Regions from separate parts of the Lysinibacillus sp. FSL K6-0075 genome, predicted to be linked through region 4. Evidence: riboswitches for the same ligand, from Rfam matches in the RefSeq annotation. Region 4 holds a riboswitch; each other region holds the start of a gene.
What was found. Region 4 has a riboswitch for S-adenosylmethionine ahead of MHB65_RS21775 (bifunctional homocysteine S-methyltransferase/methylenetetrahydrofolate reductase). Riboswitches for the same ligand answer to the same signal wherever they lie in the genome.
Positions count from the first base shown of each region.

Region 1 (3,112 bases), 1.1 Mb from region 4:
ATCATAATGAAAAATAAGACAACAGACATAATAATCGAGAAGGGGGCAGCGTAGAGTAACCAAGCACCCCAAGAAATATCTACATTAAATTGCTCTTGAATAAAATTTAAGGCAACCATATTTTGAGCGGCTGCCGTTTTAATGCCGATATTCCAAATGGAAACGGCTTGTACGGAAGTAATAACTAGTAAGGCAGCGAGCCGACTATCACGTGGTAAACCAAATGCGGCAACCATTCCAAGCAATATTGGCACTACTGCGCCAGCTCGTGCTGTAGCAGAAGGAACAAAAAATGCGAGGACGATAGAAACTAAAATGGCGCCAAATACGATAGCTTTTGTTTTGGTTCCTACCAGTGAAAGAATCCAAAGAGCAAGTCGTTTATGTAGATTGGTAATTTGCATTGCAGCCGCTAGAAAAAGAGCGGCTGCTACTAAAGCAACAGCAGAATTACTAAATCCACTTAAGGATAATTTTAATGCGCCTGCTGTACCTAGCTCTGTGGTAGGATCATCCATTGATGGAGCGAGTCCTAGTAAAACAGTTACAAGTGCAATAATCATGGCCGAGCTAACAGGATATGAAACGGCCTCTGTTACCCAAAGGATGACTGCAAAAGCTAAGATGGCTAAAGCTCGTTGTCCAGCTATAGGTAAATCACCGTTATTAGGTAAAAAAGTAATAATAATCAGTAAAGCGAAGGCCAAGCCAATCCATAGTGGCTTTAAATTACGTTTTGAAGCTTCTTGATTTGGTGAAGACATATTTTCTCATCCTTTCTACGATAAAAATGACGATTATTATCCATAACATCGGCCTGGATAATGTTTTATTAAGATAAGAATATATCTTTTTTATTGTAGAAAAAAAACTACGCAGAATAGGTGTTTTTTACAGCAATATGAGTAGATAAAGAGAAAATACATGGTCACAAAAAATACAAAAATATCCATAAAAATATTATTTCTTTTTCTTAAAGGCAGAAGTTACTTTAGGCTCTGTACCATTGACTAAACGTTTAATATTTTCTATGTGCAGGATGATGGCTATGCCAAAAAGAAGAACAGCTATAATGGTTGGGCCAATGCCAGGAATCCATAAATAAGTGGCTGTACAAAAAACGAGATAAAACTCTAGAACACCAACAATTAAATAATTTGTTGCAAAGGATAAAATAACAAATAAAATAAGTGCAAATAAACCAATCTTCCAATCGACAGCAAGTAAAATTCCGATAATGGAGGCAGTTCCTTTTCCGCCATTGAAGCCCATATAGAAAGGGAAATTATGACCTAAAATGACCCCAGCAGCCATAATGTAGGTAAGCAGCCATATTTGTTCTTCTGTTAAATGAGTGACGTCCGCTAGATAAAAATGTGCACCGATAATAGCTACAACGCCTTTGCCAATATCGATGAGGGCTACTAAAACGCCATATTTCCAGCCGAGGGAAAGAGTAGCATTAGAGGCACCGGCATTGCCGTGGCCCGCTTTTTTTAAATCAACCCCCGATAAAAATTGTGCCACTTTAGAGCCGTGAATACAGCCAATTAAATAGCCAATAATAAGAAAAGTGATCACGGCCTTTACCATAAAAATCCTCCTCTCAAATTTTTTTCTAAAATAGTGTATGCGTTCATATTACGTATAAGAGCAGACAGAAGTTTCGGAAAAAATAAAATTTACATGTTGACAGAAAAAAACTCTATGTTTATACTGTGTAACAACGATGGAAATTGAATCTCATACTCTTATCAAGAGCGGCGGAGGGATAGGCCCTATGATGCCCGGCAACCAGTAAGTAACGAGCTTACTAAGGTGCTAATTCCTACAGATTCTTACTTGGATCTGGCAGATAAGGGGAGGAAAACTTGCAACCGCAACCCTCTTCTTAGCTGAAGAGGGTTTTTGTTTTCTACAGAAAAATCCTCCTCATCTCCGGTACCATCGTAAAAAAAATAACCATTTGGAGGTACACAATGACAAATTTTAAACCAGAAACATTGCTGTTACATGGCGGTCAAGAGCCAGACCCAGTGACGGGTTCTCGAACAGTTCCTGTCTATCGCTCAACTGCTTTCGTATTTAAAGACACTGCTCATGCGCAACGTCTTTTTGCCCTAGAGGAAGCAGGGAACATTTACACAAGGATTACCAATCCAACTGTTGATGTGTTTGAAAAACGTGTGGCTTTATTGGAAGGTGGAACAGCAGCAGTAGCACTTTCATCTGGTGCAGCAGCTATCGCATTTTCCATTTTAAATCTAGCTGGAGCTGGTAATGAGATAGTAGCAGCTAGTTCTTTATATGGTGGTACTTATAATTTATTTGCTAACACATTACCAAACTATGGTATTAAAACGATTTTTGTAGATGAAACAAACCCAGAGAATTTCAAGGCGGCGATTACTGATAAAACAAAAGCAGTCTTTGCTGAAGTGTATGGTAATCCAAGCTTAAAGGTTTTAGATATTGAAGCAGTAGCTAAAATTGCACATGATAATGGTCTACCATTAATTATTGACAGTACGTTTGCTTCTCCTTACGGCTCTACACCTATTGAATACGGTGCAGATGTTGTAGTACATTCAGCAACTAAATGGATAGGTGGTCATGGTACAACTTTAGGGGGCGTTGTTGTAGACGCTGGTAAGTTTGATTGGACTAGTGGTCGATTCCCAGGTTTTACTGAACCAGATGCTTCTTACCATGGTTTACGTTATGGAATTGATACAGCTTCTGCGGCCTTTGCTACGAAGCTACGCGTACAATTATTACGTGATTTTGGTCCAACATTAAGTGCAGATGCTGCCTTTAATTTATTACAAGGTTTAGAAACGCTTCATTTGCGTATCCCTAAACACAATGAAAATGCATTGGCAGTGGCTGAATATTTACGAAACCACCCATCTGTGGAGTATGTAAATTATAATGGCCTGGAAGATTTTCCAACACATGAATTGGCAAAGAAATATTTAAGAAATGGCTTCGGTTCAGTGCTTACATTTGGCATTAAAGGTGGACGTGAAGCTGGGCGAAAGCTTATTGATAGCGTAAAGCTATTTTCACATGTAGCAAATGTAGGTGATGCTAAGTCATTAATTATTCATCC
Region 1 covers NZ_CP151947.1:409,363-412,474, forward strand. Annotated here, with positions in the region: gene MHB65_RS01950 (DASS family sodium-coupled anion symporter) at 1-764, opposite strand, end outside; gene MHB65_RS01955 (glycerol-3-phosphate acyltransferase) at 961-1,593, opposite strand; SAM riboswitch class I at 1,749-1,862, shown strand; gene MHB65_RS01960 (O-acetylhomoserine aminocarboxypropyltransferase/cysteine synthase family protein) at 1,980-3,112, shown strand, end outside.
Region 1: it holds a riboswitch for S-adenosylmethionine, as region 4 does, so the genes downstream of both, MHB65_RS01960 (O-acetylhomoserine aminocarboxypropyltransferase/cysteine synthase family protein) here and MHB65_RS21775 (bifunctional homocysteine S-methyltransferase/methylenetetrahydrofolate reductase) in region 4, are expected to answer to the same signal.

Region 2 (3,112 bases), 320 kb from region 4:
TCCGTTTATGGGCAAAGTGTGGCATTTCTCCGTATTTCAGCCATTGGCATTACCCTATACGCTGGTCCTGAATGTGGCTATACGGGGCCCATTTTATATCGTGACTTAGGTTTAATGCCACATCCACTGGTATGGAGTATTCCGCACAATCAACGTAAAGCACAACTGACGTTTGATCAATTGCTGCAATTAGACGCAGATCACTTGTTTATTACATTTGATAAACAACATTCTATTTATGAAAATGAGGAACGTGCTATTTTAAAAACGCCCACTTGGAAAAACCTAGCCGCAGTTAAAAGTAAATGTGTCTATGAAGTAGACTTTTTAACATGGATGAATTATGGCATTTTATCACATAGTAAAAAAATTGATGATGTCTTGAATATCCTAGGCTAAACAAAAAGGAAGCCCACTATAGCTTCCTTTTTCAATGTTTTAGGACAAACTTGATACTGAAAGTAACACCGAAAGCCATTTGGCTACATAAGATAAGATATCAGCTATAGGATAGGAGGAATTACATTGTATTACAATCCTTATCCGTACTTTGTTCATCCCTATCATTATCCAACGTCGCCATCCGTCCATCAGCTTGCCGTAAGACCTATTCCTCAACATTTAGCAATGCCGACCACTAATCCCTTTCCACCTGTCGACACACATAAATTGAAAATTTCAGCTACACGGATAAAGGCGATGATGCAGCAAGCTCAATTACTTACGGATAAAATTGATAGCTCCCAACAATTTGCACATGATCTAATGAATGCTGCACAGCTTTCAAATAAAACAGAGGTTGATAGATTAATCACATCAACAGGCATCACGATGAAATTTGAAGCAAACTATACACCAGATAGTTTTAGAATACGTCTTATTGATCATGATTGTTGTGGAGTAACCTTAAATTTAAATTGGTGAAAAAACTTTAACCTTGTATCCCTAGTGAACTTGTAAACTATAAAAAACTATGCTAAAGTATTTGTATTGTTATTTCTGAAAATTCTTATATCACTTTTCTTATCAAGAGAGACGGAGGGATTGGCCCGATGAAGTCTCAGCAACCAGCTCAACAGTATGGTGCTAATTCCAATTGGCAAAATGATCCGCCTTGAAGATGAGAAGAAGAACTACCGTTGTTAATGCAGGAGTCCTCTTCTATAAGGGGACTCCTTTTATTTACCACTAATTTCAACAGAAAGCAGGGAAATTGATGTCTAATGAACTTTTACAAGCTTTGCAATTATTAAAATCAAAACAATGGGTTGATTTAACACATACATTCGGCCCTAATTCACCACATTTTTTTATGTTTGAGGACGCTAAATTTGAAACATTATTCTCTCATGAGGATGGTTTTTTTGCCCAACAATTTACGTTCCCTGGTCAATATGGCACACATATCGACCCACCTATTCATTTTGTACGAGACACTCGGTACTTAGAAGAATTAGAACTAAAAGAACTCGTTCTTCCCCTTGTCGTCATTAATAAATCACAAGAGGCTGCTAGCAACCATGACTTTTCATTAAGTGTTGAAGATATTCGTGATTTTGAAGCCCAGCATGGAGAAATTGAAGCAGGAACATTTGTAGCATTACGTACAGATTGGAGTAAGCGCTGGCCAGATAAGGAGGCATTCAGTAATAAGGATGCAGAAGGACATAACCACATCCCTGGCTGGGGTTTAGAGGCTTTACAGTTTTTACTAAAAGAACGCAAGGTAAGCGCAATTGGTCATGAAACATTCGATACGGACTCTGCCGCTGATTTTCGTAAAAATGGCAAGCTAGATGGCGAATATTTCGTGCTTGAACAAGACACCTATCAAATTGAGTTAATGACTAATTTGGACAAGCTACCTGCGAAGGGTGCTATCATCTTCAATATCGTACCTAAGCCAGAAAAAGCATCAGGCTTCCCTGTGCGCTCATTTGCTATTTTGCCATAACATAAAAGTCGGTATAGCGTATACCGACTTTTATTTTTGTCCATTTCTTTTTTTGAATAAAAAGTAAGCAATAAGCATTCCTAGAATAAACAATAGGATGAGATAGATACTATAATGGGTTAAATAGTATCCAACAAATCGCCATTTCTCCCCAAGCATCTTTCCTAATGATATAAATGTGAACGTCCAAATAAATGCACCTGTATAGGCAAAAAGCGCAAACTTCCTATAAGGATAATTATTAATAGCTGCAATATATGCTGTCAAATGACGTACCCCAGGAATAAAATAGCCAATTAATAATAAGGTAGGTCCAATTTTTGTAAACATCTTTTTCGTAAAATCAATTTTTTGCTCTGTAATATGAATTTTAGGGCCATATTTCTGCAATAACGGTAAGCCAAAACGATAACCGATATAGTAGCTTAAAGTAATGCCTCCAACTGCACCAATCATTGCACTGACTAAGGCAGGAATGTGTTCAAGGCTTTCTCGGTAAACACTATAGCCTACATAAGTTAAAAAGACCTCATCAGGAAGTGGCAACCCAACAATGCCTCCAATTAGAATTACGATAATCCCAAAGTATCCGTAATGTTCAATTAGAGACTGCACGTGTTGTGCCATAAATCATCCCACCTAAAATTTATTAAAATCGACCTGCTATATAAGTTTCATGACAGTCTAACCTCAGCACTCTAAATGACTTGAAGTTGACGTAAAGCAAAATTGACACCGCCATCAGTAGATTTCTTTGTAACAAAATTGGCAGCACTTTTTAGAGCTGTGCTACCATTTCCCATGGCAATCCCTAACCCTACATACTCTAACATGTCAATATCATTATCCCCATCGCCAAAGGCAATGGCATTCTCAGGGCTAATGTTAAAATAATCCAGTACCGCTTTAATAGCTAATGACTTCGAAACATCCTGCTGTAATACATTCACAATATAAGGATGCCATCGCTGCAAAAATATATTCGAAAATTGGCTAGCATATCTTTTTTCAGCCAGCTCATCTGCATATAGACACATGAGAAAAACCTCTTCATCTACAATTGTTTCATTTACAAGTGGAAAATCCCGTAAAGATAAAGTTTCTTGCATCGCTCTTAAAGCTACTGGACTTTGTATGCTATTCATGGACAGTTGCTCT
Region 2 covers NZ_CP151947.1:4,685,268-4,688,379, forward strand. Annotated here, with positions in the region: gene MHB65_RS23555 (helix-turn-helix domain-containing protein) at 1-399, shown strand, start outside; gene MHB65_RS23560 (hypothetical protein) at 526-924, shown strand; SAM riboswitch class I at 1,021-1,127, shown strand; gene MHB65_RS23565 (cyclase family protein) at 1,217-1,954, shown strand; gene MHB65_RS23570 (DedA family protein) at 1,985-2,581, opposite strand; gene MHB65_RS23575 (Cof-type HAD-IIB family hydrolase) at 2,653-3,112, opposite strand, start outside.
Region 2: it holds a riboswitch for S-adenosylmethionine, as region 4 does, so the genes downstream of both, MHB65_RS23565 (cyclase family protein) here and MHB65_RS21775 (bifunctional homocysteine S-methyltransferase/methylenetetrahydrofolate reductase) in region 4, are expected to answer to the same signal.

Region 3 (3,112 bases), 1.2 Mb from region 4:
TTGTCTATCACTACTTTTCCTGCTGTAGGACGTTCTAGTAGATTAACACAACGAATGAGTGTACTTTTACCAGCACCACTATAGCCGATCACACCATGAATTTGTCCCTTTTTTACATGAAGATTGATCCCATCCACAGCTTTAATGATGCCTTTTTTCGACTTGAATTCTTTTGAGATATTTTGTAATTGAATCATGCGATTGTTTGCTCCTTTCTCAACCTTCTAAAAAGCAAGAATCTGCTCGTCTTCCCATAGAGGAATTTCGGCAGATTCTTCGGCTTATAGAAGCTTCCTGAATGTATTACCAGCTAGGGATTACTGAACCTTTGAATTCTTCTTCGATGAATTGACGTACTTCATCAGATTGGTAAGCCTCAACGAACTTTTTAATTGTTGGGTCATTTTCATTTTCAGCGCGTACGACAATGTAGTTCACGTATGGAGAGTCAGTAGATTCCAATAAAATAGAGTCGTCTTTAGGGTTAATGCCAGCTTCTAATGCAAAGTTTGTATTAATAGCTGCTACATCTACTTCACTAAGCTGTTTAGGAATTTGAGCTGCCTCTAATTCAATGAATTTTAAATTCTTTTTGTTTTCTTCTACATCACGGATTGAGGCTGTTAAGTCTGCGCCATCTTTTAGCTTAATATAGCCAGCTTCTTGTAAAACAAAGAGGGCACGTGCTCCATTCGTTGGGTCATTTGGTAGGCCAAACGTTGCACCATCCGGAATGTCATCAAAGGATTTATATTTTTCAGAGTAGATACCCATTGGATTCAAAATCGTTTTGCCCACTGGGACTAAATCTGTATCATGATCTTTATTAAATGTATCGAGGAAAGGTTCGTGTTGATAGCTGTTCGCATCAAGATCACCTTCAGCTAAGGAAGTATTAGGTAAAACATAGTCAGAAAATGATTTTAGCTCTACTTCTAGCCCTTTTTCTTTTGCTACTTTAGCTGCTACTTCTGCAATTTGCTCATGTGGACCAGAAGTGACACCTACGACGATTTTCTTTTCATCAATTGCCTCAGCTTGGCCTTTACTATCTTCTTTAGAGCCACAACCTGCTAGAGCTGCTACTAATGTTAAACTTGCTAAACCTACTAAAAATTTATTTTTCTTTTTCATGAAAACTACCTCCAAGATTGTTTTTATCGGTTTTTTGAAAATAAAAAAACTCTCTTACAAACTAAGAGAGGCTCATGAAAAGATGTCCTCTCTTATCTATCAAACGAAGATCGTTTGCAGGATTTAGCACCTTCCTTTAAAAAGGAGGTTGCCGAGCTTCATAGGGCCAGTCCCTCAGCTACTCTTGATAAGAGATTTATAATATTTTTTTGTAATTCCGATAGAACTAATATAATTTATAGGGTATAGTAAGTCAATAATTAATTTTTAAAATTTTTATATAATTATAATATTTCGACGTGAAAGAGGGATAACAATGTCTGTGAGAGTTAATTATGGTATAGGTTCATTTGGTAAGGTTATTAGTGCTCGTCTTCTAACAGGGACAGATATCATTGAGGGAATTGAGGCGCTCTGTGAAGAGAATCATATTGAGTCAGCAACGATTGTTAGCTGTATTGGTAGCTTTCAAAAAAGTAGCTTTGTATATTTAGTGCCAGATGCAACAGCTCAGATTCAAGTTCGTTTTAGTGATGTGGTTGAAAAAGATGGACCACTTGAATTTATTCAAGGCTCTGGTGTGGTGTGTAAGCGTGACGGGGGATATGAAACACATTTCCATGGTTCTATGAGCGATCAATGGGGTGTTGTGTCAGGTGGGCATTTAATAAAAGGGGGAAATCCTGTTATTACTGCTGACCTAGTACTGGCTGAGGTACAAGGTATTCAACATATTCGAAAATTGGATGATGAAACAGGTCATGTTCAATTTTATCCATTAGAAAATGGTTTAGGGCAGCCAAGGAAAATTGAAAAATAATGATCCTGTAGCTAGAGTTAGCTACAGGACACATGTTGTGGAAAAAAGATCATGTCACTAACAGAAAAAGACCTGTTAGCAGGGTGATGGGTTGATTTCCGTTCCGCCAGCGTCCTTTCCAGGGGGTGTCCGATGAGCCGCTTCACTCACTTCCGTTCGCTCCAAGGTCTCCTCTGTGACGCTAAATCCCCTAGGAGTGACGCTGGCTCCACTCCAATCAACCATTCTGTAAAAATGTCTTTCCCTCTTTCATACTAGTAGTAGTGAACAAAATAACTCATTATTTGTATGATTAGAGAGAGGATAGGCTCTTATTTTCAATGTGGAGAGATGATTAGTCACAACAACCCTCAATAAAAATGAGTAGTGTACACCTTCATTTTATTTGTACAACCTTTGTTAAGACGATAACACTTTTATGGATTGGGGTAGAAGGTCTTTTCACCTTTCACAAATAATCTATTGATGGCATTGTCATTTGTTAAATAATTGTAACTGCTCGATTCTATGGATTGCTTCACGTAAACGTTCCTCGCTTACCAGCAAACCGATACGGACGTAGCCTTCGCCATATTGACCGAAACCATTGCCAGCTGCCACAGCAATATCAGCTTTTTCAAGCAATAGATCAGCAAATTGTTCGCTTGTATAGCCTAATGGTACAGGGAGCCATGCGAAGAAGGAGCCTTTTGGAGCCGTAACATGCCAGCCGATTCTTTGAGCTTCTTCAATGAGTACATTTCGGCGACGCTCATAAGTAGCTCGTAGTTCATCCGCACATTGTTGGGAAGCTGTCAGTGCTACTGCTGCTGCTTGTTGAATAGCAGGGAATTGACTACAAAACAGATGATCCTGAATAAGATTAATAGCAGCAATAATCTCGGCATTCCCAACGGCAAAGCCTATACGCCAGCCTGCCATATTATAGGTTTTCGATAGGGTATACATTTCAATCCCAACTTCTTTTGCACCCTCTGCTTGTAGGAAGCTAATTGGTTTATTACCGTCAAATCCTATTGCTCCATAAGCAAAATCATGTGATACGATAATATTGTGTTCCTTCGCAAAACGAACGGTTTCTTCAAAAAACGCAAGTGTTGCTGTACCACCTGTAGGATTGTTCGGGTAATTTAGGTAAAGTAGCTTTACCTTTTCTTT
Region 3 covers NZ_CP151947.1:503,304-506,415, forward strand. Annotated here, with positions in the region: gene MHB65_RS02345 (ATP-binding cassette domain-containing protein) at 1-197, opposite strand, end outside; gene MHB65_RS02350 (MetQ/NlpA family ABC transporter substrate-binding protein) at 304-1,134, opposite strand; SAM riboswitch class I at 1,224-1,328, opposite strand; gene MHB65_RS02355 (PPC domain-containing DNA-binding protein) at 1,451-1,954, shown strand; gene MHB65_RS02360 (pyridoxal phosphate-dependent aminotransferase) at 2,429-3,112, opposite strand, start outside.
Region 3: it holds a riboswitch for S-adenosylmethionine, as region 4 does, so the genes downstream of both, MHB65_RS02350 (MetQ/NlpA family ABC transporter substrate-binding protein) here and MHB65_RS21775 (bifunctional homocysteine S-methyltransferase/methylenetetrahydrofolate reductase) in region 4, are expected to answer to the same signal.

Region 4 (3,112 bases):
GCGCCTGCCTCTAAGTATTTGTGATGAATTTTCTCAATGACATCAGGTCTAGTAAGGACAAGATTTTCATTACAGCCATCAAGCTCCTCGCCACCAAAATCCTCTGCTGATAAATTTTCGTTTTGTAGCATTGTTCCCATTGCGCCATCAAGAATTAAAATACGTTTCTCTAGTTGCTCTTCAATCGAGTGCTTAGCCATGTATACTTACTCCTTTTTTCTGTTCATCCAATTGCTCTATATATTTCATCAACTCTAGGGTCACATCATAACGTAAAAACGGTGTAATAAGGTAAATACCATTGAAATATTGCGCAGCCACTTCTACTAATTCTTTGGCAATAGCAATTCCCTCCAATGTTGCCCGTTCCTTATCTTCCCCACATGCCTTCATTCTTGCTAAGGCATCTTCGGATAATTTGATACCTGGCACTTCATGATGTAAAAACTCAGCACTTTTATAACTCGTAACAGGCATAATGCCGATGTAAATTGGTGCTTGTAAATGCTTTGTTGCCTCATAAATTTCTACAATTTTTTCTTTCGTATATACTGGTTGAGAAATGAAGTAGTCTGCTCCATGCTCAATTTTCTTCTCTAAGCGTGTCACAGCACGATCTAACACACGGACATTTGGATTAAATGCAGCAGCAACTGAAAAATTTGCTTTTTTACGAAGTGGCTTGCCTGAGAAAGAAACCCCTTCATTTAACTGCTTAATTAATTGGATTAACTCCATTGAAGATACATCATAAACACTTGTCGCACCTGGGAAATCTCCAACTTTTGTTGGATCACCCGTAACGGCCAACACGTCATGAATACCTAAAGCATTTAATCCCATTAAATGCGATTGTAGACCAATTAAATTACGGTCTCGACATGTAATATGTGTTAGTGGGCGTACACCGTGTGTACTCTTTAACAATGCTCCCATTGCAATATTGCTAATACGTGGAGAGGCCAGTGAATTGTCTGCCATCATGACTACATCTGCACCTGCATCATACAGTTGCTTTGCTCCTTCAAGGAACCCATCAATCTCTAAATGTCTAGGTGTATCCAATTCTACTATGACAGAGCGTTCACGTTTTACTTTTTCATGAAGAGGCTCATACTTTGGTGGCTCTGCTTCACGAACAATCTCAATCTTTTCAGGTTTCGCATGCTTCTCCTGAACCGGTGATAACTCTTCTAAATACTTCTTTGCTGCTGCAATATGTTTCGGTGTCGTACCACAGCAGCCCCCTATTAAGCGTACGCCTTGATCACGTAATTCGACAGCCGCTCGACCAAAATAATCCGATTCTGATTCATAAACGACACGTCCATCTTCTAAGTCAAGAAGTGAGGCATTCGGATAGGCAGACATAAATGCCTTGTTAGGAAGTTCTACACCTTCAAATGCTTGAATCGTATGATGTGGACCTAGTCGACAATTGACACCCACGATATCTGCACCGAGTGTTTCTAGCTCATGCAGGGCATTATTTAAAGACATTCCATTTTGTAAAACACCAGGCTCATGCATAGATACTTGTGCAATAATCGGTAAATTTGTTTTTGCACGTAGCATCTTTAAGGTTGCAGTTAATTCTTCAAAATCATAATAGGTTTCGAGTAAAAGGCCGTCTGGATTTCCTGCAAGTAAAACATTTGCTTGCTCTTCAACTGTCGCTAATATTTCATCTAATGTTGCATCACTTTTACGAATTCCTCGAATACCTCCAATTGTCCCTAAGACAAATTGACCGCCATCTGCCGCTGCTCGTTTTGCAATGGTAATAGCCGCTTCATTAAATTGTTGGACCCGTGATTCTAATCCATAGCGAGCTAATTTAATGGCATTTGCACCGTACGTATTCGTTTGAATGATGTCAGCACCAGCTGCAATATATTCTCTATGAATCTTTTCAATTAACTCAGGTCTCTGAACATTCATTTCCTCATGGCAATACTCCAATCCATAGCCATATAGCACTGTGCCTATTGCACCGTCTGCTGTCAATACATGCGTTTTTAACCTTTCAAGCAATCCCATAAAACTAGCCTCTCTTCCTATGTCTCTATATAATAATAAAAAGCCTTCTTTCATAAAAAAAGAAGGCTTTAACGATTCATCATTGTTGTTCCTTCTCATCTTCGACTCAACGGTCTTCTGGATTTAGCACCTGACAATAAAGTTGGTTGCTGAAGCTTCAATGGGCCAGTCCCTCTGCTTCTCTTGATAAGAATTAAGTATGAATTTTTTAAATAATTAAAAGAATCATATCGTTTACTGACGAATGAGTCAAGACTATTTCACATAACAAAGTTTTTTTCCACTTAAAACCTTAGAAATTGGCAAGTTCCTTCGCAAGCTCTTCACCAATTTTTTTCCCGTTTTGAATGCAAGCGCCGATACCTACGCCAAAATATGAGCACCCAGCAATCGATAAATGTGGATACTTTTCATGTAATTCCTGTAGTAATCCTTGTAACGCTTCACGATGAGCTAGATCATATTTAGGCATTTGATCAATCCATTTTGTTACATTCACAACTGTTGGCTGTTCCTCAATTCCTAGGCTTTTTCTCACGTCCTCTAAAGCTACAGCTGCCAATTCCTCATCCGTCATGGCACGTAGTTGCTCATAGGCTGGATTGATGCTCTTATAAAAGAGTCGTACAAGTAATTTATGTTCTTTCGATGTATGCTTCCATTTACGACTCGTCCAGGTTGCTGCATTACAAGTAACATCCGAATTATGCGAAACAATATAGCCCGTTCCATCTGCTGGCAATCTAGAGTCTGGCACATCAAAGCCTAAATAGATGGTAATGGCTGACGCTGTGGTAAATTGGTCAAAATAGCGGTTTAAAGATTCATCCTGTAGTAGATTTTGAACAGCATCATTCGGTAATGCTAAAACGACAAAATCTGTCTCAATATTTTCACCATTAGCTAAGGAAATTGTGTAGTTTTTATCTTGTTTTTGAACATTTAGAGTAGTAACGCCCTTGATGATTTCTACATCTGATAATGTTTGTTCAAGTCGATCAATTAAAGAAGATAAACCATTTTTAAAGGATATAAATTTTTTGTTCGCTGCTTTAACAAATTGCTCACGATT
Region 4 covers NZ_CP151947.1:4,363,307-4,366,418, forward strand. Annotated here, with positions in the region: gene metH (methionine synthase) at 1-200, opposite strand, end outside; gene MHB65_RS21775 (bifunctional homocysteine S-methyltransferase/methylenetetrahydrofolate reductase) at 193-2,040, opposite strand; SAM riboswitch class I at 2,133-2,233, opposite strand; gene MHB65_RS21780 (protoporphyrinogen oxidase) at 2,333-3,112, opposite strand, start outside.